3 regions of the Mycobacterium heidelbergense genome follow, and region 2 is predicted to be linked to each of the others. Evidence: predicted binding sites of a transcription regulator. Region 2 holds the regulator's gene; each other region holds the start of a gene.
The links. Region 2 encodes LexA, which represses DNA repair genes until DNA is damaged. Its sites were predicted from a motif close to CGAACANNTGTTCG; they were not measured.
Positions count from the first base shown of each region.

Region 1: G6N25_RS05135 (error-prone DNA polymerase) is a predicted target of LexA. The motif match lies at 3,651-3,664, and genes of this name have one in related genera.
Region 3: cofD (2-phospho-L-lactate transferase) is a predicted target of LexA. The motif match lies at 2,596-2,609, and genes of this name have one in related genera.

Region 1 covers NZ_AP022615.1:1,090,622-1,097,006, reverse strand. The annotation lists gene otsB (trehalose-phosphatase) at 1-1,073, opposite strand, end outside; gene G6N25_RS05145 (hypothetical protein) at 1,678-2,013, shown strand; gene G6N25_RS05140 (wax ester/triacylglycerol synthase family O-acyltransferase) at 2,144-3,511, opposite strand; gene G6N25_RS05135 (error-prone DNA polymerase) at 3,678-6,385, shown strand, end outside.
Region 2 covers NZ_AP022615.1:242,473-248,857, reverse strand. The annotation lists gene G6N25_RS01220 (acyl-CoA dehydrogenase family protein) at 1-954, shown strand, start outside; gene G6N25_RS01215 (sunset domain-containing protein) at 1,387-3,471, shown strand; gene lexA (transcriptional repressor LexA) at 3,500-4,222, opposite strand; gene G6N25_RS01205 (LysM peptidoglycan-binding domain-containing protein) at 4,518-5,012, shown strand; gene nrdR (transcriptional regulator NrdR) at 5,163-5,627, shown strand; gene G6N25_RS01195 (peroxynitrite isomerase) at 5,670-6,155, shown strand; gene G6N25_RS01190 (PhzF family phenazine biosynthesis protein) at 6,164-6,385, opposite strand, start outside.
Region 3 covers NZ_AP022615.1:929,645-936,029, reverse strand. The annotation lists gene G6N25_RS04455 (coenzyme F420-0:L-glutamate ligase) at 1-1,348, opposite strand, end outside; gene cofD (2-phospho-L-lactate transferase) at 1,354-2,349, opposite strand; gene G6N25_RS04445 (WhiB family transcriptional regulator) at 2,709-3,047, shown strand; gene G6N25_RS04440 (metallopeptidase family protein) at 3,069-3,491, opposite strand; gene G6N25_RS04435 (DUF3499 domain-containing protein) at 3,638-4,093, shown strand; gene G6N25_RS04430 (phosphomannomutase/phosphoglucomutase) at 4,207-5,604, shown strand; gene G6N25_RS04425 (TobH protein) at 5,601-6,385, shown strand, end outside.

The sequences.
Region 1 (6,385 bases), 850 kb from region 2:
GTGGCACGGTCGCCGTCCTCGTTGTGCCGCACCAGGATTGGGATACCTTCTGGGCGCACCGCGTCGAACGCGTCCTCGTCGGTGATGTCGTCACCGACGTAGATCGGCACCAGCGGGCCCGGGTCGGTGTCATGCAGGTGGTCCATCACCCAGCGGAGGGTTTTCCCCTTGTCCCAGTCGATATCCGGGCGCAGCTCGACGACCTCGCGGCCGGTGGTCACCCGAAGCTCATCGCACCGACCCGCCTCGTGCACCGCCGCGGTCACCTCGCCGACGCGGTCGCGGGCGGCGTTGCGGTAGTGCACGGCAACGCCGAATCGCTTGTGCTCCACGAGGATTCCGGGAATCGATCCGAGCCGGTCGCGGAGCTCGGCGGCCGCCCGTTCGAGCACGGGTATGGCCGCCGCGGCGTCCTCGTTTTGGTGGTGTGTTCCATCGGGCGCGGTCAGCTCGAAACCGTGGCTGCCGGCATACCAGATGCCGGGCACGCCAAGCCGCCGCGTCACGTCGGCGAGGTCGCGGCCGGACAGCACCGCGACCGGGCAGCGCGCGGCCAACTTCCGCAGCGCCTCGACCGCGCCGGCGACCGGCCTTGCCGCGTCCGGGTCGTCGACGATGTCTGACAGGGTGCCGTCGAAGTCGAAGAACACCGCCGGCCGCCGGGCGGCCAGGTCGTCCAGGGCTTCCCATGCGTCGGGCAGCTGCGACATCCGGCGGTCCCCGGTGCGCACGGCGATCTCGTTCAGGTCGGCCACGACCGCGTCGGCGCCGGAGCGCCGCAAGCCGCCATTGGTCCGGTCGACGCCGACGACCAAGGCGAACCCACCGTCGCGCGCGGCCTCGACGCCCGCCGCGTCGACCGCGACGACGACGGCTCGGCCGGGCCGCACCGCCAGGCGATCGGCCGCCTCGATCAGGGCGTCGCGGCGGTTATCGCCGGGTGAAAAGACGCCGGTGCCGACGCCGGCGTCCCGGAGCTGCCGGACCAGCACCCTGGCAGGATCCAGCGCGGAGTCGAACAACACCGCGTCGTGGCGGCGCGGGTCGATGATGACCGGTTCCAACTTACGCATGACCAACCTTCCTCGCCTGAACACAGTCGCGGCGCAGGTGCCGGTAGTCACGGTAGTCAATTGCTGTGCGGACGTTTGATTTCTCTGTACCTGCGCGCGGCGCGGTGGAGTCTCCGGCGGACGTTCGTTCGAGCCGATGCGGCGGCACAGCCATGGGCAAGGTTCTCCTCGATGCCGTCCGAGTTGGGCGAGGTGGAGAGGGAAACCAGGGCGCAAGTTCGTTCGTCGTGAGTCCCCGTTACTGAGTCCACCCCGTTTTAGGGTCGGGTTTTTTGATCCGAATTCAGTTGATCTCGCAGACCATAGGGGTGTGCCTATATGCCGCAACGTGCTCGGTCGGCGTGCGGTAACCCAGAGCGGTGTGAACGCAGCCAGAGTGACGCCGCCAATCCGCGGCGTCGTAAACTGTCGAAAAGCGCGTCGTAAACCATTCGAAAAGACGGTTGTGCCCTCCCAGACTAGTGAGTCAATGCCCGGACTCGAGATTGTCCCCAGGAACGTCCGTTCGCTTACACCTCATTGCCGTGGTTCATCCACAAGTTCTGATCATCGCTTGGAATCGGCTGTATTGATTCAAAGTTTCTAGGTTTTTAGGGAGTCCGAAATGAAGCTCAAGGGTACTCGCCATGGCGCCGCGATATTGGGTTGCGCTGCGGTGTTTGTGTTTTCGACTGCGGTTGCCAGCGCTGATCCGCCTGACCCGCACAAGCCCGACATGACAAAGGGCTACTGCCCGGGTGGTCGATGGGGTTGGGGTGAATTGGCCGTGTGTGACGGCGAGAAGTACCCCGACGGGTCGTTTTGGCACCAGTGGATGAAAACCTGGATGGTCGGCCCTCAGTTCTACTACGACTGCGTCGGCGGCGACGAACCCCTCCCGGGCCCGCCACCGCCTGGTGGCTGCGACGGCGCGATCCCGCCCGGGCAGCCCGCAACCTGACCTCGGCGGGCCGCCGCTGGCCCGACCAGATCAGGCCGTACGCCCGAAATGCTTGTTGGCGAACCGATTCCGATCGCCGACGCATCGGGTCGAATGGCATCGAATGGGAATGGACACCGGCGATCGCCCGTCAGCACCGCCCTGGTGCGGTCACCGCGGACGCCCGCCCCCGTTGGGCTCCACCGGTAAGTGCGCGCGAGGCTCGCTTGCGGGGGCCGTTTTTCGTGAACAGCAGCACGGAGTCTCGGCTCAGCGCTTCCAGGCGCGCCATTCCCAGTTCGATACCAGCGGCAAGGCGCTCGATGTCGGACGCGGCGCGGTAGTCGGCGGTGATGCCGAATACCAGCTCATCGCCATAGCTGAGCACCGCGACCCCGGTGCTCAGCTGCAGGCTGGTCGGCGGGATCGGCAGCAAGCGCTCCACCGTCTGGCCCATCAGCCGCAGCCGATGGCGTGGCCCCGGCGCGTTGGCGGCCAGAGTCACGACACCGCTTTGCGGTAGCCGGATCAACAGTTGAAGTGCCTTGGCGCACAACACGAACGGCGGAAAGTCGGCGGCCCTGCTCCGGGGCTGCGTCTGGTTCAGCCCGCCATGCACCGCCCGCAGTCGCTGAATCGGATCGTGGTGCTCGACGGGCAGATACGGCAGGGTAGCCGAGCGCGGCGGCGCCAGGGTGCGCAGTGAGTCCGAACGGGGCTGTTCGCCGCGACGCAGCAGCATCTCCCGGAAGCCTTCGGTGACGACGGCGAGCGCAACGTCGTTGGCGCCGACGCCGAACTTATGACATACGCGGTCGACCTCGGCCAGTGGCGCGCGCACCGTGCTGTATCGCCGCATGGCGGTGGTCGGACGGACAGGGCGCGATGCTGGCCAGATCACCCCGATGGCGGTTGCGGCGTTTCCGGCCGTGCCGGTGACCGCGCGTGCCGCGACCCCGGCAGTGACCGCGGCGGCCCGCCCCAGGGCGTCGGCCCAGCCGGCCTGCCGGGCTGATGGTGGCGAAACACGCTCGGCGCCAACGTGACTGGCGAATGCGTCGCCGTCGGCTTCGTCGCAGAGCCTGGCGAGCAGGTGGGTGGCGGAGTTGCCGTCGGCCAGGCCGTGGTGGATCTTCATCAGGATCGCCCACCGGTTGCCCTTCAGGCCCTCGATGACCCAGCACTCCCACGGCGGGCGGTCCGGGTCCAGGGGACGTTCCAGCGCGTGGGCGATGACGCGGGACAGCCCGGCGTCGTCGCCCGGGCGCGGAATCGCCACCCGGCGCACGTGATGGGTGAGGTCGAACTCCGGATAGTCGACCCACTCGAGGTCCTGTGTCCGCAGCACCTGAGTGCACCGCGGAATCGGCCGAATCCGTTCCGCCAAACGCCCTTTCAGAAGCTCGTGATCGGGTGCGGTGCCGTTGACGATGGCGACCGCGCCGATCGCCAGGCTCGCCTGCCGATCGGCATCTTGAGCCTTGAGAAAAGCCGTATCCAGTGTCTTCACCTGCGCCATGCTCAGCCCCCACCGTCGATTTTCGCCCCTGTACCAGTATCTGCGCGGCACCTTATGCGCGGGTAGCTCCGCAGCGTTAAGAGCTTGTTTAGGAGTTGAAGATCCGTTTAACAACCGTTGTCCTGGCCCGTGGTTTAATCGAACAAACATTCGATAGACTGTGGGTGTGGGCTGGTCTAACGGGCCGCCGAGTTGGGCGGAAATGGAGCGGGTGCTCGACAGCAAGCCGCGCCATGCCGGCGCGCCGGAGCTCCCGGAAGACGGCCCCCTGTCGCGCAGGCGGGCCGCGTACCACCCGCCGGACGACGCCCGGCCGGCCCGCTCGTCCGTCGCCTATGCCGAGCTGCACGCGCATTCGGCGTTCAGCTTCCTCGACGGGGCCAGCACGCCGGAGGAGCTGGTCGAGGAGGCCGCCCGGCTGGGCCTGCGCGCCCTGGCGCTGACCGACCACGACGGCCTGTACGGGGCGGTGCGGTTCGCCGAGGCGGCCGCCGAACTCGACCTGCGCACCGTGTTCGGCGCGGAACTGTCGCTGGGCGGCGAGGCCCGCACCGAGCGGCCCGATCCGGCCGGCCCGCACCTGCTGGTGCTGGCCCGCGGCCCCGAGGGGTACCGGCGGCTGTCGCGGCAGCTGGCCGCGGCGCACCTGGCCGGCGGGGAGAAGGGCAAGCCCCGCTACGACGTCGACGCGCTGACCGAGGCCGCGGGCGGGCACTGGCACGTCCTGACCGGGTGCCGCAAAGGCAGTGTGCGCCAAGCGCTTTCCGAGGGTGGTCCGGACGCGGCGGAGCGGGCGCTGGCCGACCTGGTGGACCGGTTCGGCGCCGATCGGGTCAGCGTCGAGCTGACCCAGCACGGGCAGCCGCTCGACGACGAGCGCAACGCGGCGCTGGCCGCCCTCGCACCGCGCTTCGGCGTCGGCGTCGTCGCCACCACCGGGGCGCATTTCGCGGGGCCGTCGCGGCGCCGGCTGGCGATGGCGATGGGCGCCATCCGGGCCCGGCAGTCCCTGGACTCCGCCGCCGGGTGGCTGGCCCCGCTAGGCGGCTCGCACCTGCGGTCCGGTGAGGAGATGGCCCGGCTGTTCGCGCAGCGGCCCGACGCGGTGACCGCCGCCGCCGAACTCGGCGAGCGGTGTGCGTTCGGGCTCGACCTCATCGCGCCGCAGCTGCCGCCGTTCGACGTGCCCGACGGGCACACCGAGGACAGCTGGCTGCGGCACTTGGCCATGGCGGGTGCGCGCGACCGCTACGGAACGCCCGAGAGCGCCCCCGGAGCGTACACCCAGATCGAGCATGAGCTGAAAGTCATTGCGCAGCTGACGTTTCCAGGATACTTCCTGGTGGTGCACGACATCGCCCGGTTCTGCCGAGACAACAACATCCTGTGCCAGGGCAGGGGATCGGCGGCCAATTCCGCCGTCTGCTACGCCCTCGGCGTCACCGCGGTGGATCCGGTGGACAACGGGCTATTGTTCGAGCGCTTCCTGTCGCCCGACCGCGACGGGCCGCCCGACATCGACATCGACATCGAGTCGGACCAACGGGAAAAGGTCATCCAGTACGTCTACGACAAATACGGTCGCGACTACGCCGCCCAGGTCGCCAACGTCATCACCTACCGGTCGCGGATCGCGGTGCGCGACATGGCCCGTGCCCTGGGCTTCTCGCAGGGGCAGCAGGACGCGTGGAGCAAGCAGATCGGCCACTGGAACGGGTCGGCCGATTCACCGGAAATCGAGGGCATTCCCGAGCCGGTGATCGATTTGGCGACCCAGATCCGGAATCTACCGCGGCACATGGGCATTCACTCCGGTGGCATGGTGATCTGCGACCGCCCGATCGCCGACGTGTGCCCGGTGGAGTGGGCGCGCATGGCCAACCGCAGCGTCCTGCAGTGGGACAAAGACGATTGCGCGGCAATCGGTTTGGTGAAGTTCGACCTGCTCGGGCTGGGCATGCTCTCGGCGCTGCACTACATGATCGACCTGCTGGCCGAACACAAGGGCATCGAGGTGGACCTGGCCAAGCTGGACCTCTCCGAGCCTGCGGTGTACGAGATGTTACAGCGCGCCGATTCCGTCGGCGTGTTCCAGGTGGAGTCGCGCGCGCAGATGGCCACCCTGCCCAGGCTCAGGCCGCGGGAGTTCTACGACCTGGTGGTCGAGGTCGCGCTGATCCGGCCCGGCCCCATCCAGGGCGGGTCGGTGCACCCCTACATCCGGCGGCGCAACAAACTCGACAAGGTCGAGTGCGAACACCCGTCCATGGAACCGGCGCTGCTAAAGACGTTGGGAGTCCCGCTCTTTCAGGAACAGTTGATGCAGCTCGCGGTCGACTGCGCCGGCTTCACCGCGGCCGAGGCCGACCAGCTGCGCCGCGCCGTGGGCTCCAAGCGCTCGGCCGAACGCATGCGCCGGCTGCGCGGCCGGTTCTACGATGGCATGCGCAGGCTGCACGGCGCCCCCGACGAGGTGATCCACCGGATCTACGAAAAGCTGGAGGCCTTCGCCAATTTCGGCTTCCCCGAAAGCCATGCGCTGAGTTTCGCGTCGCTGGTGTTCTACTCGTCGTGGTTCAAGCTGCATCACCCGGCGGCGTTCTGCGCCGCTTTATTGCGCGCCCAGCCGATGGGCTTCTATTCGCCGCAGTCGCTGGTGGCCGACGCGCGCCGGCACGGGGTCACGGTGCGCGGGCCGGACGTCAACGCCAGCCTGGCGCACGCCACCCTCGAGAACGCCGGGACGGAGGTCCGCCTCGGCCTGGGCACCGTCCGCCACATCGGTGACGACCTCGCGCAGCGGCTGGTCGAGGAGCGAAAGGCCAACGGCCCGTTCGCCTCCCTGCTGGACCTGACGTGCCGGCTGCAGCTTTC
Region 2 (6,385 bases):
GGCAATCCCGACTTCCGGTACAACGCGATCCTCACCGAGGAGACCACCGCCGGGCGCTACAGCGGGATCGGTTTCGGCCTGCACAACGACATCGTGGCGCCGTACCTGCTGGCCCTGGCCACCGAGGAGCAGAAGCAGCGCTGGTTGCCCAAGTTCTGCACCGGGGAGCTGATCACCGCGATCGCGATGACCGAGCCGGGCACCGGCAGCGACCTGCAGGGCATCAAGACCCGCGCGGTCAGGCGGGGCGACCACTACGTGCTGAACGGGTCAAAGACGTTCATCACCAACGGAATCAACTCCGACCTGGTGATCGTGGTGGCGCAGACCGACCCCGAGAAAGGCGCGCAAGGCTTTTCGCTGCTCGTCGTCGAGCGGGGCATGGAGGGCTTCGAACGGGGCCGCCATTTGGACAAGATCGGGCTCGACGCGCAGGACACGGCCGAGCTGTCGTTCACCGACGTCGAGGTTCCGGCCGAAAACCTGCTCGGCGAGGAGGGCAGGGGGTTCATCTACCTCATGCAGAACCTGCCGCAGGAACGGATCTCGATCGCCATCATGGCGGCCGCCGCGATGGAGCAGGTGCTCGAGCACACGCTGCGATACACCAAGGAGCGCAAGGCCTTTGGCAGGCCGATCGGCAGCTTCCAGAACAGCCGTTTCGTCCTCGCCGAGCTGGCGACCGAGGCCACCGTGGTGCGCATGATGGTCGACGAGTTCGTCCGCCTGCACCTGGACAAAAAGCTGACGGCCGAACAGGCCGCCATGGCCAAGTGGTATGCCACCGAGAAACAGGTGCACCTGATCGACCGCTGTCTGCAATTGCACGGCGGCTACGGCTACATGCGTGAATACCCCGTCGCGCGAGCCTATCTCGATGCCCGGGTGCAGACGATCTACGGCGGCACGACCGAGATCATGAAGGAGATCATCGGCCGCAGCCTCGGGGTCTAGCCGGGGTCCAGCCGACGAGGCGATCCGCGCCCTGCCGGCAAAACAATGAATGGCACAAAATTTTGGGGTTTTCGCCGGGTAGATCGCTGAAAAACTAACGGCTTCGGATAACGTCGGCACATGCGATTCGCGTATGTCGAGTCCGCGACGTGGCCGCGCGGCGACATTCCCGGTGAACGAGCACTGCCCGCAACCCCCGGCACGATAATTCGAGCGCAGTGGGGTCGGTCGCGATACGGGAGTGGTTCCGCATCATTTCGACATCGGCGCGGTATCCGTTTCCGCACTATTCGTGATTGGACTTCGCATTTCTCGTCGGCAGGAGCACAGTTATCCGGGCCCCGCGATAACGCGGATCGTCATGGGATTGAACCGCTAGCGGGGTGCGGGCACGGCCAGCGATCAGGGCCTATGCGTCGGCTGGGAGGCTTGGTGAACGGGCAGAGAGGTCGAATGCGCAAGCTGGTCGGGCGCACGCTGATCGGCATGGCGGCGACGGTGCTGGCCGCCGCGTTGCTGGCGCCCGCCGCGGTCGCGTCTCCGATCGGCGACGCCGAGGCCGCCATGATGGCCGCGTGGGAGAAGGCCGGCGGCGACAGCTCACCGCTCGGCGCCCGCAAGGGTGACGTCTACCCCGCCGGCGACGGGTTCGCCCTGGACTTCGACGGCGGCAAGATGTTCTACACCACGGATACCGGCGCCAAATTCCTCTACGGGCCGATTCTGGACAAATACGACACGCTCGGCGGCCCGCCCGCCAGCGACCTGGGATTCCCGACCATCAACGAGGTTCCCGGCCTGGCGGGCCCCGACAGCCGAGTCGCCACCTTCTCCGCCAGTGACAAGCCGGTGATCTTCTGGACGCCCGACCACGGCGCGTTCGTCGTGCGCGGCGCGTTGAACGCCGCGTGGGACAAACTCGGCAGCTCCGGCGGCGTTCTCGGGGCCCCGATCGGCGACGAGACCTACGACGGCGAGGTCACCGCGCAGAAGTTCAGCGGCGGTGAGATCTCCTGGAACCGCAAAACCAAGGAGTTCACCACCAACCCCGCGGCGCTGGCAGATCAATTGAAGGGCCTGCAGGTCGCCATCGATCCGACCGCGGCCATCAACATGGCCTGGCGCGCGGCCGGCGGCGCCGCCGGCCCGCTGGGCGCCAAGCAGGGCGGGTCGTATCCCATCGGCGGCGACGGGATCGCGCAGAACTTCGCCAGCGGCAAGGTGTTCTTCAGCCCGGCCACCGGCGCGAACGCGCTCGAGAGCGACATCCTGGCCAAATACGAGTCGCTGGGCGGGCCGGTCGGCAGCGACCTCGGGTTCCCGACCGCCAACGAGTCCGACGGTGGCATCGCGCCGTCCAGCCGGATCGCCACGTTCTCGGCGGCCGACAAGCCGGTCATCTTCTGGACCTCCAACCACGGCGCGTTCGTCGTGCGGGGCTCCATGAAGGCCGCGTGGGACAAGCTCCGCGGTCCCACCGGCAAACTGGGCGCGCCGGTCGATGATCAGGCCGTGAACGGCGACGTGGTTTCGCAGCAGTTCACCGGCGGCAAGGTCGCCTGGAACCGGGCGAAGAACTCGTTCACCACCGACCCGTCAAACCTGGCTCCCCTGCTGTCCGGTCTGCAGGTGTCCGGGCAGAACCAGCCGAGCACGGCGGCGATGCCCTCCCACGCCAAGAAGTTCGCGTTGCACTGGTGGTGGCTGCTGGTCGCCGCTGCGGCGCTGGCGCTGGTCGCGCTGTCGGCGTTGGTGGCGTGGGGCTGGCGTCGGCGTCGTCGCTCCCGCGGCGACACCGCCGCCTACGAGCCCCCCGTTGAGGGGGGCTGGGGCCACGACGACGTCGACGCCGCCACCGAGCACTTCGCGCTCGACGACCTGTACCCCGCGGATCAGCAGCCGCCACCCGACGCCGGGCCCGCGGCGCGGGTCAGTTGGGGTCGCGCGGCCGGGGCCGCCGCCGACCTGGACGAGGACGTCCAGCACGGGGGCGAGGCGCCGCCCGAATCCGAGGAGGGCCCAGGACATTTCGAGGGTCCGGGCGCCGACGACGAGGACCCCGACGCGGTGGACACCGACTCCATACCCGCCGTCTCCGCGGCCGCCCTGTCGGAGGCCGGCTACGTCGATGTCCCCGACGAGGATGTCTACCCGGAGGCGGACTACGCGGAGTCCGACTACACGGATACCGACTACACGGATACCGACTACGCGCAGGCGCCGGACGCCGCCGTCTCCGAGGCCGTCGCGGCCGGCGCGGAGCCGAGGACCGGGCGGCATGCGGCCGTGGACGCCGACGACGCCTCGGAACCGGCGTCGGGCCCCGCCGGGCGCCCGACGATCCACCTGCCGCTGGACGACCCGTACCAGGTGCCCGACGGATACCCGATCAAGGCCAGCGCCCGCTTCGGCCTCTACTACACGCCCGGCAGCGAGCTCTACCACGACACGCTCGCCGAAATCTGGCTGTCCAGCGAAGAAGTCGCGCAGGCCAACGGCTTCCTCAAGGCCGACTGAGGCCGACTGAGCCGGGCTCGGGCCGCGGCTATATCTTGCGGATCACCGTGACGACCTTGCCGAGCACGGTCGCGTCATTGCCCGGTATCGGATCGAACGCCGGGTTGTGCGGCATCAGCCACACTTGACCGCCGGCGCGCTTGAACGTCTTGACGGTGGCCTCGCCGTCGATCATGGCCGCGACGATGTCGCCGTTGTCGGCGACGTGCTGCTGGCGCACCACCACCCAGTCGCCGTCGCAGATCGCGGCCTCGACCATCGAGTCGCCCACCACCTTGAGCAGGAAGAGCGTGCCGTCGCCGACCAGCTCGCGGGGCAGCGGGAAGACATCTTCGACGGCTTCCTCGGCGAGGATCGGTCCACCGGCGGCGATGCGCCCGAGGACGGGCACGAACGTGGGTTCCGGTAAGGCGTCCGAGCCGGCGACGTCGGTGACGGGGGCCGCCGGCCCGGCGGCGGCCGCGCCCTCGGCGCCGCGAACGTCGACGGCCCGGGGGCGGTTCGGGTCGCGGCGCAAATACCCCTTGCGCTCCAGGGTGCGCAGCTGGTGAGCCACCGAGGAGGTCGAGGTCAGGCCGACGGCATCGCCGATTTCCCGGATGCTCGGCGGGTAACCGCGGGTGGTGACCGACTCGCGGATGACCTTCAGGATGGTGCGCTGCCGTTCGGTCAGCGAGGGATCCACGGGATGCAACCGGCCTTCCGAGCCAACGGAGGGGCCGGTCGATCGGGTGTCGTTGCTGTCGCTCATGCACTGAATGTAGCCGCACCGCGGCCAATAATCAAACAAGTGTTCGACTAGCGTGTCGCGGCGGCGGCTACGAGTCGCCCGACCGGTCCCCGGGTTCGGGCGAATCACAGGTGTGTAACTTTCGCGCGGGCGGGGTACTCGAAGCCCATGTCGGACGATTGCGGCAAGGGTCTGTCGGTGGCGGGGTCTAGCGTTTTGCTTGCGCGACACGCTTCGCTCAAATGTTCGGGTATCGAACACGCGAGCGACTAAAGTCGAACACACGAGCGAGAACCAGTCGACCGGAGGAACGCAGATGACCATCACCCACACAGTCGCACCGCGCGCCTGCGGCGCTCGCCGCCCGGTCACCGCGCCGGTGCGGGGGCCCCGTTACGGCCGGGAGGGGCTGGCCCGCTCCCGCGGACCCCGCCCGATCGGGCCGGCGGGAGCGCCACCGCGCTACCACGGCACCGGCGTCGCGATGTCCGCCGCGCCCCATCGCAGGCGCCCCGTCACGGTGGCGACGACGTTCGGGCTGGGCCTGATCGCCGGGCTGATCACGCTGTGGCTCGGCCTGGTCGCCAACGTCGGGCAGGCGGTCAACGGCGACCCCGGGGCGTCGGGCGCACCCGTGCCGGACCGGCTGGCCGTCGTGCGGGTCGAACCGGGGGAGTCCCTGTCCGACGTCGCCCACCGGGTGGCACCGGACGCGCCGGCCCGCCAGGTCGCCGAGCGCATCCGCGAACTCAACGACCTGAACTCCCCGGCGGTGGCCGCGGGCCAGACCCTGATCGCGCCGGTCGGCTGACCCGTTGAATTGCGAAAAGGCCGGTACGCCAAGGCCGCTCGGCTCTCGTCGCCGTGTGCGCGGCCCCGTCGCGGCCGCGGTGGCCCCCCGGGCGACGGCACGGGTACGCTCGGGGTGTTCCGCGTATGTCGGCACGGCGAAGGAGCGGTCATGCACTGTCCCTTCTGCCGCCATCCCGATTCCCGGGTGATCGACTCGCGGGAAACCGATGAAGGCCAGGCCATTCGGCGCCGCCGGTCCTGCCCCGAGTGCGGACGACGTTTCACCACCGTGGAAACCGCGGTGCTGGCCGTGGTCAAACGCAGCGGCGTCACCGAGCCGTTCAGCCGGGAGAAGGTCATCAGCGGGGTCCGCCGCGCGTGCCAGGGCCGTCAGGTCGACGACGACGCGCTGAATCTGCTTGCCCAGCAAGTGGAAGACACCGTGCGCGCCGCGGGATCGCCGGAGGTCCCGAGCCACGAGGTCGGCCTCGCCATCCTGGGCCCGCTGCGCGACCTCGACGAGGTGGCGTACCTCCGGTTCGCGTCGGTGTACCGGTCGTTCTCGTCCGCGGACGATTTCGAGCGCGAGATCGAGGCCCTGCGCGCGCACCGCAACGTATCGACTCCCGGCTGACGGGTCGCGGCGCCCGCCGGGCCGGCCACTAGGCTGCTTTCCATGCCGCCCGAATTGCACCCCGACCTCCGGGCGTTGGCCCCCCTGCTGGGGACCTGGACCGGTCAAGGTCGCGGCACGTACCCGACGATCCAGCCCTTCGAGTATGTCGAGGAAGTCGTGTTCTCCCACGTGGGCAAGCCGTTTCTGGCCTACGCGCAAAAGACCAGGGCGGTCGCCGACGGCAAGCCCCTGCACGCCGAGACGGGATATCTCCGGGTGCCGCGGCCGGGCGCCGTCGAACTGGTCCTGGCCCACCCGAGCGGCATCACCGAAATCGAGGTGGGCACGTTCTCGGTGACCGGCGGCCTCATCGAGGTCGAGATGGCCACCAGCGCGATCGGGTTGGCGCCGACGGCCAAAGAGGTGACCGCGCTTGGTCGTTCCCTGCGCGTCGACGGCGACGAGCTGTCGTACTCGGTGCGCATGGGCGCGATGGGGCAACCGCTGCAGGATCACCTCGCCGCGGTGCTGCACCGGCAGGGCTGAGCGCCGGGTCAGTCGATCCGCCGGGCACCGTCGCCGACGACGCGCCCGGCGACCCCCACCCAGCCCTCGGGGTTCCACGTGGTTTCGATCAGCGACCCCCTGCCCTGGGTGATGCGCAGGTCGCGGCTGAGGTAGTCGGTGATCCGCATCGCCGCCGACCCGGTCGCCTCGTCCTCGGGGACGCCCAGGTTGGCGGCGAACATCCGGGCGCGCAGCGCTCCGCTCGACCG
Region 3 (6,385 bases), 690 kb from region 2:
ACCTGCGGATCAGCAAGTCCCCGGTGTCGGCCGGGTCGCGCAACCCGGCCGCTTCGGAGGCGTAGCCGATCGCGATGGCGCCCAACGGTTCCCAGTCGGCGGGCAGCCCGAGCTCGGCGCGGACGAGGTCGGCGGCGAAGATCGTCGAGCCGATCCAGCAGCTGCCCAGCCCGCGCACCGCCAGCGCGACCAGCAGGGCCTGCACGGCCGCCCCCACCGCGACCGTGAACATGGTGTGCTCGGCGTCGGTGCGGTCGGCGTCGGGGTAGGCGTGCGCACCCTCGGGGACCAGGAACGGGACGACGACCTCCGGTGCGTCGTAGAGGATCCCGCCGCGCGCCACCCGGCGGTCGATAGATTCGGCGGGCCGGCCGTCACCGGCAAGGTCGCGGCGCCACTTGTCTTTCATGCGGTCCAGCAGCCGGGTCCGGGTGGCCGGATCCTGCAGCCACACGAACCGCACCGGCCGGGTGTGGTGGGGGGCCGGCGCGGTGAGGGCCTCGGCGACCGCGGCCTCGACCAGCTCCGGCGGCACCGGCTCGCCGCTGAACCGGCGCACCGATCGGCGCGACAGCTGGGCCTGCCGGCGGCCCATGTCGAGGGCCTCCGCGGTGCCGAGCCAGAACAGGTCTTCGGTGCCCGGCCGCAGCAGCCGCCGCGCCGTCGAACCGTCGTCGGCCACGCTGAGCCCGCGCACCACGGCCACCGGCATCGCGGTCAGCTTGCCCTTGACCAGATCGGCGGCCGCCGCGACCTCGTCGGCGATCGCGACCTCGGTGACGAGCAGCTCGTTGCCGTGCCGGTCGACGGCCCCCGAATAGCTGTGCAGCACAGCAAGACCCGACGCGCCGACCGCCGCGTCGGTCTGGCCGTTGCGCCAGGCGCGGCCCATCGTGTCGGTGACGACCACGGCGACGTCGACGCCGAGCCGCTCCCGCAGCCCGGCGCGCAGCGTCGCGGCGCTGGCGTCCGGGTCGACCGGCAGCAGCGCCAACTCGTCGCGGCCCACGTTGGATCCGTCCACGCCGGCGGCGGCCTGGACCAGCCCGAGCCGGTTCTCGGTGATCAGCGTTCGGCCCTTGCGCGCCAACACGCGCACCGCCTCGTCGTCGATCAGCCTGCGGCGCAGCGCGTCCCGCTCCTCGACGTCCCGCGGCGCCGGCACCAGCCGGCCCTCGCACTTGGACACCGCCTTGCTGGTCACGACGACGACGTCGCCGTCGCGCAGCCAGGGCGCGGCGGCGGCGACGGCGGCGCCGAGATCGTCGCCGGGCCGGAACTCGGGAAGCCCGGCGACGGGCAGGATCTCGATCCTCGAGGCGGTGCCATGCTCCTTCGGAGGATTCATGCCGCTCACGCCTCCAGGCCCGCGAGCTCGAGCCCGGCCCGGACCATCTCGGCCGTCGCCTTAGGGTCGCTCATCAACAGCGGTATCGCGCGCACGGCGACCCCCTCGATCTCGGCCGAGTCGCCCTCGTGGACCAGCCAGCAGTCCAGTATCCCGGCGGCCCGCCGCGCCCCGTAATGGCGGCCGACCGCCTCCGCGGTGGACTCGACGCCGATCACGGACAGGCAGGCATCGGCCATGCCGCGCAACGGCTTTCCGCCGACGATCGGCGAGTAGCCGACGATCGGGGCCCGGGCCGCCCGCAGCGCACCGCGGATGCCGGGGACGGCCAGGATGGCGCCGACGCTCACCACCGGGTTGGACGGCGCCAGCAGGATGACGTCGGCGTCGGCGATGGCCTGCACCGCTTCGGCTGCGGCGTCGGCCTTTTCGGCGCCGACGAACGCGAAGCTGTGGGTGGGCACCTGGGCCCGGTACCGCACCCACCACTCCTGGAAGTGGATCGCCCGGCGGCCGTCGCCGTCCGGATCGGTGATCACCACGTGCGTCTCGCAGCGGTCGTCGGTGGCCGGCAGCAACCGAGCGCCCGGTTGCCAGCGGTCGCACAGCGCGGTGGTGATCTGCGAGAGCGGGTAGCCGGCCCGCAGCATCTGGGTGCGCACCAGGTGGGTGCCCAGGTCGCGGTCGCCCAGCCCGAACCAGTCCGGCTGCACGCCGTAGCGCGCCAATTCCTCCTTGGCGTGCCAGGTTTCGTCGCGGTGACCCCACCCTCGCTCCGGGTCGACGCCTCCGCCTAAGGTGTACATGCACGTGTCCAGGTCCGGACAGACACGCAGCCCGTGGATCCAGGCGTCGTCGCCGACGTTGACGACCGCGGTGAGCTCGTGGCTGTCGGCGCCCGGGCGCTGCCGCGCCTGGAACTGACCGAGCCCGAGCAGCTGCTGGACCCCCAGCAGGAAGCGGGCGCCGCCGACCCCACCGACCAGAACGGTGACCTTCACATCGCCCGACAGTACTGCCCCACGACGACGCCCGTTTCGACGACCGAAATCGACGACCGAAAAAGGAAAGTCATGCCGAGTGTGATCGACACGCCGATCGACCAAAACAACAGAAACGCCGAAATTTCGTCACGAGATGATATGGAAATGCGGCATAAGGCTTGACCAAGCAGGTCAACGAGTGTCTAATCACAACAGTGTCATTTCCCGGTTGGCCAGCCGATTCCGGTGTCGCAGGCCGAGATTCGATCACTTGTTCGAATTGTCTGAACATCAGAACAGCGGGACTCACTTTAACTCTCTCAATTCAAAGCTGAGGAGGCGGACGAAGCATGTCTTATGAGCACCTTCGGGGCGTTATGACAGGCACACCGCACATCACCCTGGGCTCGGCGCCGGCGCCAATCGCCCGTCCCCACCTGACCGTGGTTCCTGATGCGCCAGTCGCATTCGAGCCCGAGCCCCTGCCGCCGACGACCGCGGACCAATGGCAGGACCGCGCGCTGTGCGCGCAAACGGATCCCGAGGCCTTTTTCCCGGAAAAGGGCGGCTCGACCCGTGAGGCCAAGAAGATCTGCCTCGGCTGCGAGGTGCGTCATGAATGCCTGGAGTACGCGCTGGCGCACGACGAACGCTTCGGCATCTGGGGCGGCCTCTCCGAGCGTGAGCGCCGCCGCCTCAAGCGCGGCATCATCTGAGCTTGGCGCGCGGCCGCAACGTTATTCGTCGTCGATCGTCGGGTCGATGACCGACGGCTCGACGTCCAAGTAGATGGCCACCTGGGCCACCAGGATCTCGTGCAACAACTCGTCGAGTTCGACGGTGTCCTTGGCCCGTCGCTCAATCGGCTTGCGGAACAAGACGATTCGTGCCCGCGTGGCATTGCCGCGCACGTCCACGCCGGCGGGGATCAGGCGGGCCAGCGCAATTGGCCCGTCGGCGATGACCTCGGGCGGCCACTGCACGCTGTCCGGATCCTTCGCGGCGATGCGCGGGATTTCGTCGACGGCCACGTCGAGCTCCGACACCCGCTCCTGCCAGCGCCGCTCGATGGGCTCGTAGGCCTCCAGCACCGCCATGTCGAACCGCTCGGCGCGGCTGCGCCATCCCGGCACGGTCGGCGGCAGCAGCGGACCGCGCATGTCGCGGCCCCGTCGGGACGCCCGGGATGAAGCGGCCCGGCGCCGCGAATCGTCCACGCGCCGATGGTAACGGTTGCACATCGCGGGCCGGGCGAATGCGCGTGTCCGGCGCTTCCGCGGCGTTTGTGCACGATAACCTTTCGATCGTGAACGTTCCCCGTCGCTGCTGCCGGCCCGGGTGTCCGCACTATGCCGTGGCGACCCTGACGTTCGTCTACTCGGACTCGACGGCGGTGGTCGGTCCCCTCGCGACCGCCCGCGAACCGCATTCGTGGGACCTGTGCGTCGGCCATGCCGGCCGGATCACCGCGCCCCGCGGATGGGACCTCGTGCGCCACGCCGGACCCCTCCTTTCCGAGCCCGCCCATCCCGACGAGGACGACCTGGTCGCCCTGGCCGACGCGGTGCGCGAGGGCCGCCCGGGCGATCACGGCCTGCCCGACGGGGCGGCCGCCGCGCCGCGGAACGGCTTCTCCGACCCCCACCTGCACCACTCCGGGGCGCACGCCACCGCGCCGAGCAGCGGTCTGCTCGCGCCGGCCGAGCAGCGTTCGGGGCGCCGCCGCGGACATCTGCGGGTGCTGCCCGACCCGAGTGACTAGCGGCGGCTCACGCGCCCCGAAGTTCCGCGCACCGTCGCGGCCGGTGCGGTTCCCCGGGCCGATAGGCTGGCGCCCAAGAGGCGAAGCAATCCATGGTGTCAGGAGGCCCCCGCATGTCTCGGCCCGCCGCGACTGTCCGCCGTGTCGTCAAGGCGTACGACGTGCGCGGGCTGGTCGGTGAAGAGCTCGACGAGCCGCTGGTCGCGGACCTGGGCGCCGCGTTCGCCAGGCTGATGCGCGCCGAGGGCGCGCGTCAGGTGGTGCTCGGCCACGACATGCGGGACAGCTCGCCGGCGCTGGCCGCCGCGTTCGCGGCCGGGGTGACCGGCCAGGGCCTGGACGTGGTGCGGATCGGGTTGTCGTCCACCGACCAGCTCTACTTCGCGTCGGGGTCGCTGGACTGCCCCGGCGCGATGTTCACCGCGAGCCACAACCCGTCGGCCTACAACGGCATCAAGCTGTGCCGGGCCGGCGCGAAACCCGTCGGCGCCGACACCGGCCTGGGCGTCATCGGCGACGACGTGATCGCCGGCGTCGCAACGTATGACGGGCCGCCCGGAACCATCTCCGATCGCGACGTGCTGGCCGACTACGGCGCGTTCCTGCGCTCGCTGGTGGACACCTCCGGGCTGCGTCCCCTGCGGGTGGCCGTCGACGCCGGCAACGGCATGGCCGGCCTCACCGCGCCCGCGGTGCTCGGCGCGATCGACTCGATCACCTTGCTGCCGTTGTACTTCGAGCTCGACGGCTCCTTCCCCAACCACGAGGCCAACCCGCTCGACCCGGCGAACCTGGTGGACCTGCAGGCCTATGTGCGCGACACCGGCGCCGATATCGGCCTGGCCTTCGACGGGGACGCCGACCGGTGCTTCGTGGTCGACGAACGCGGGCGGCCCGTGGCGCCGTCGACGGTGACCGGCCTGGTGGCCGCCCGCGAGCTGGGCCGCGAGATCGGCGCCGCGGTCATCCACAACGTGATCACGTCGCGCGCGGTGCCCGAGCTGATCACCGAGCGCGGCGGCACCCCGCTGCGCTCCCGGGTGGGGCACTCCTATATCAAGGCGATGATGGCCGACACCGGCGCGATCTTCGGCGGGGAACATTCGGCGCACTACTACTTCCGCGACTTCTGGGGCGCCGACTCCGGGATGCTGGCGGCGCTGTACGTGCTGGCCGCCCTCGGCGAGCAGCAACGGCCCCTGTCGGAGCTGACCGCCGACTACCGCCGCTACGAATCGTCCGGCGAGATCAACTTCACGGTGGACGACGCGTCGTGCTGCGTGGACGCGGTGTTGGAGTCGTTCGGCGCCCGGATCCAGTCCGTCGACCACCTGGACGGGGTGACCGTCGATTTGGGCGACGGCAGCTGGTTCAACCTGCGCAGCTCCAACACCGAGCCGCTGCTGCGGCTCAACGTGGAGGGCCGCACCACCGAGGACGTCGACGCGGTGGTGGCACAGGTCAGCGCCGAGATCGCCGCCCACCGGGCGCGCGAGGGGGCCGCCCCGTGAACCCCACCCGGCTGATCGATCTGGAAGACGCCGACGGGCTGCTCGCCGCCGACCGGGACGGCCTGCTGCGCGCCGCGTCGTCGGCGGGCGCGCAGGTGCGCGCGATCGCCGCGGCGGCCGCCGAGGGCGAACTGGACTCGCTGCGGGCCCACGACCGGCCACGCAGCGTGATCTGGGTGGCCGGGCGGGGGACCGCCCAGACCGCCGGGGTGATCCTGGCCGCGACGCTGGGCGGGGCGGCCTCCGAGCCGATCGCGCTCGCCGAGGAGGCGCCGCCGTGGGTCGGCCCGCTTGACGTGCTGATCGTCGCGGGCGACGACCCCGGCGATCCGGCGCTGGTCAGCGCCGCCGCGATCGGGGTGCGCCGGGGCGCGCGGGTGCTGGTGGTGGCGCCGTACGAGGGCCCGCTGCGCGATTCCACGGCCGGCCGCGTCGCGGTTCTGGCGCCGCGGGTGTGGGTTCCCGACGAGTTCGGGCTGTGCCGCTACCTGGCGGCCGGGCTGGCCGCCCTGCGCGCCGTCGACCCCGGGTCGAGCGTCGATCTGGGGCTGCTCGCCGACGAGCTGGACGCCGAGGCGCTGCGCAACAGCGCCGGGCGCCAGCTGTTCACCAATCCCGCCAAGACGATCGCCGCACGCCTGGCCGGTCGCCGGGTGACGCTGGCCGGCGACGGCGTCGCGACGCTGGCGCTGGCCCGGCACGGCAGTTCGGTCCTGCTGCGGCTGGCGCACGAGGTGGTCGCCGCCGCCGGGCTGGCGGACGCGGTGGCGGCGCTGCGGGC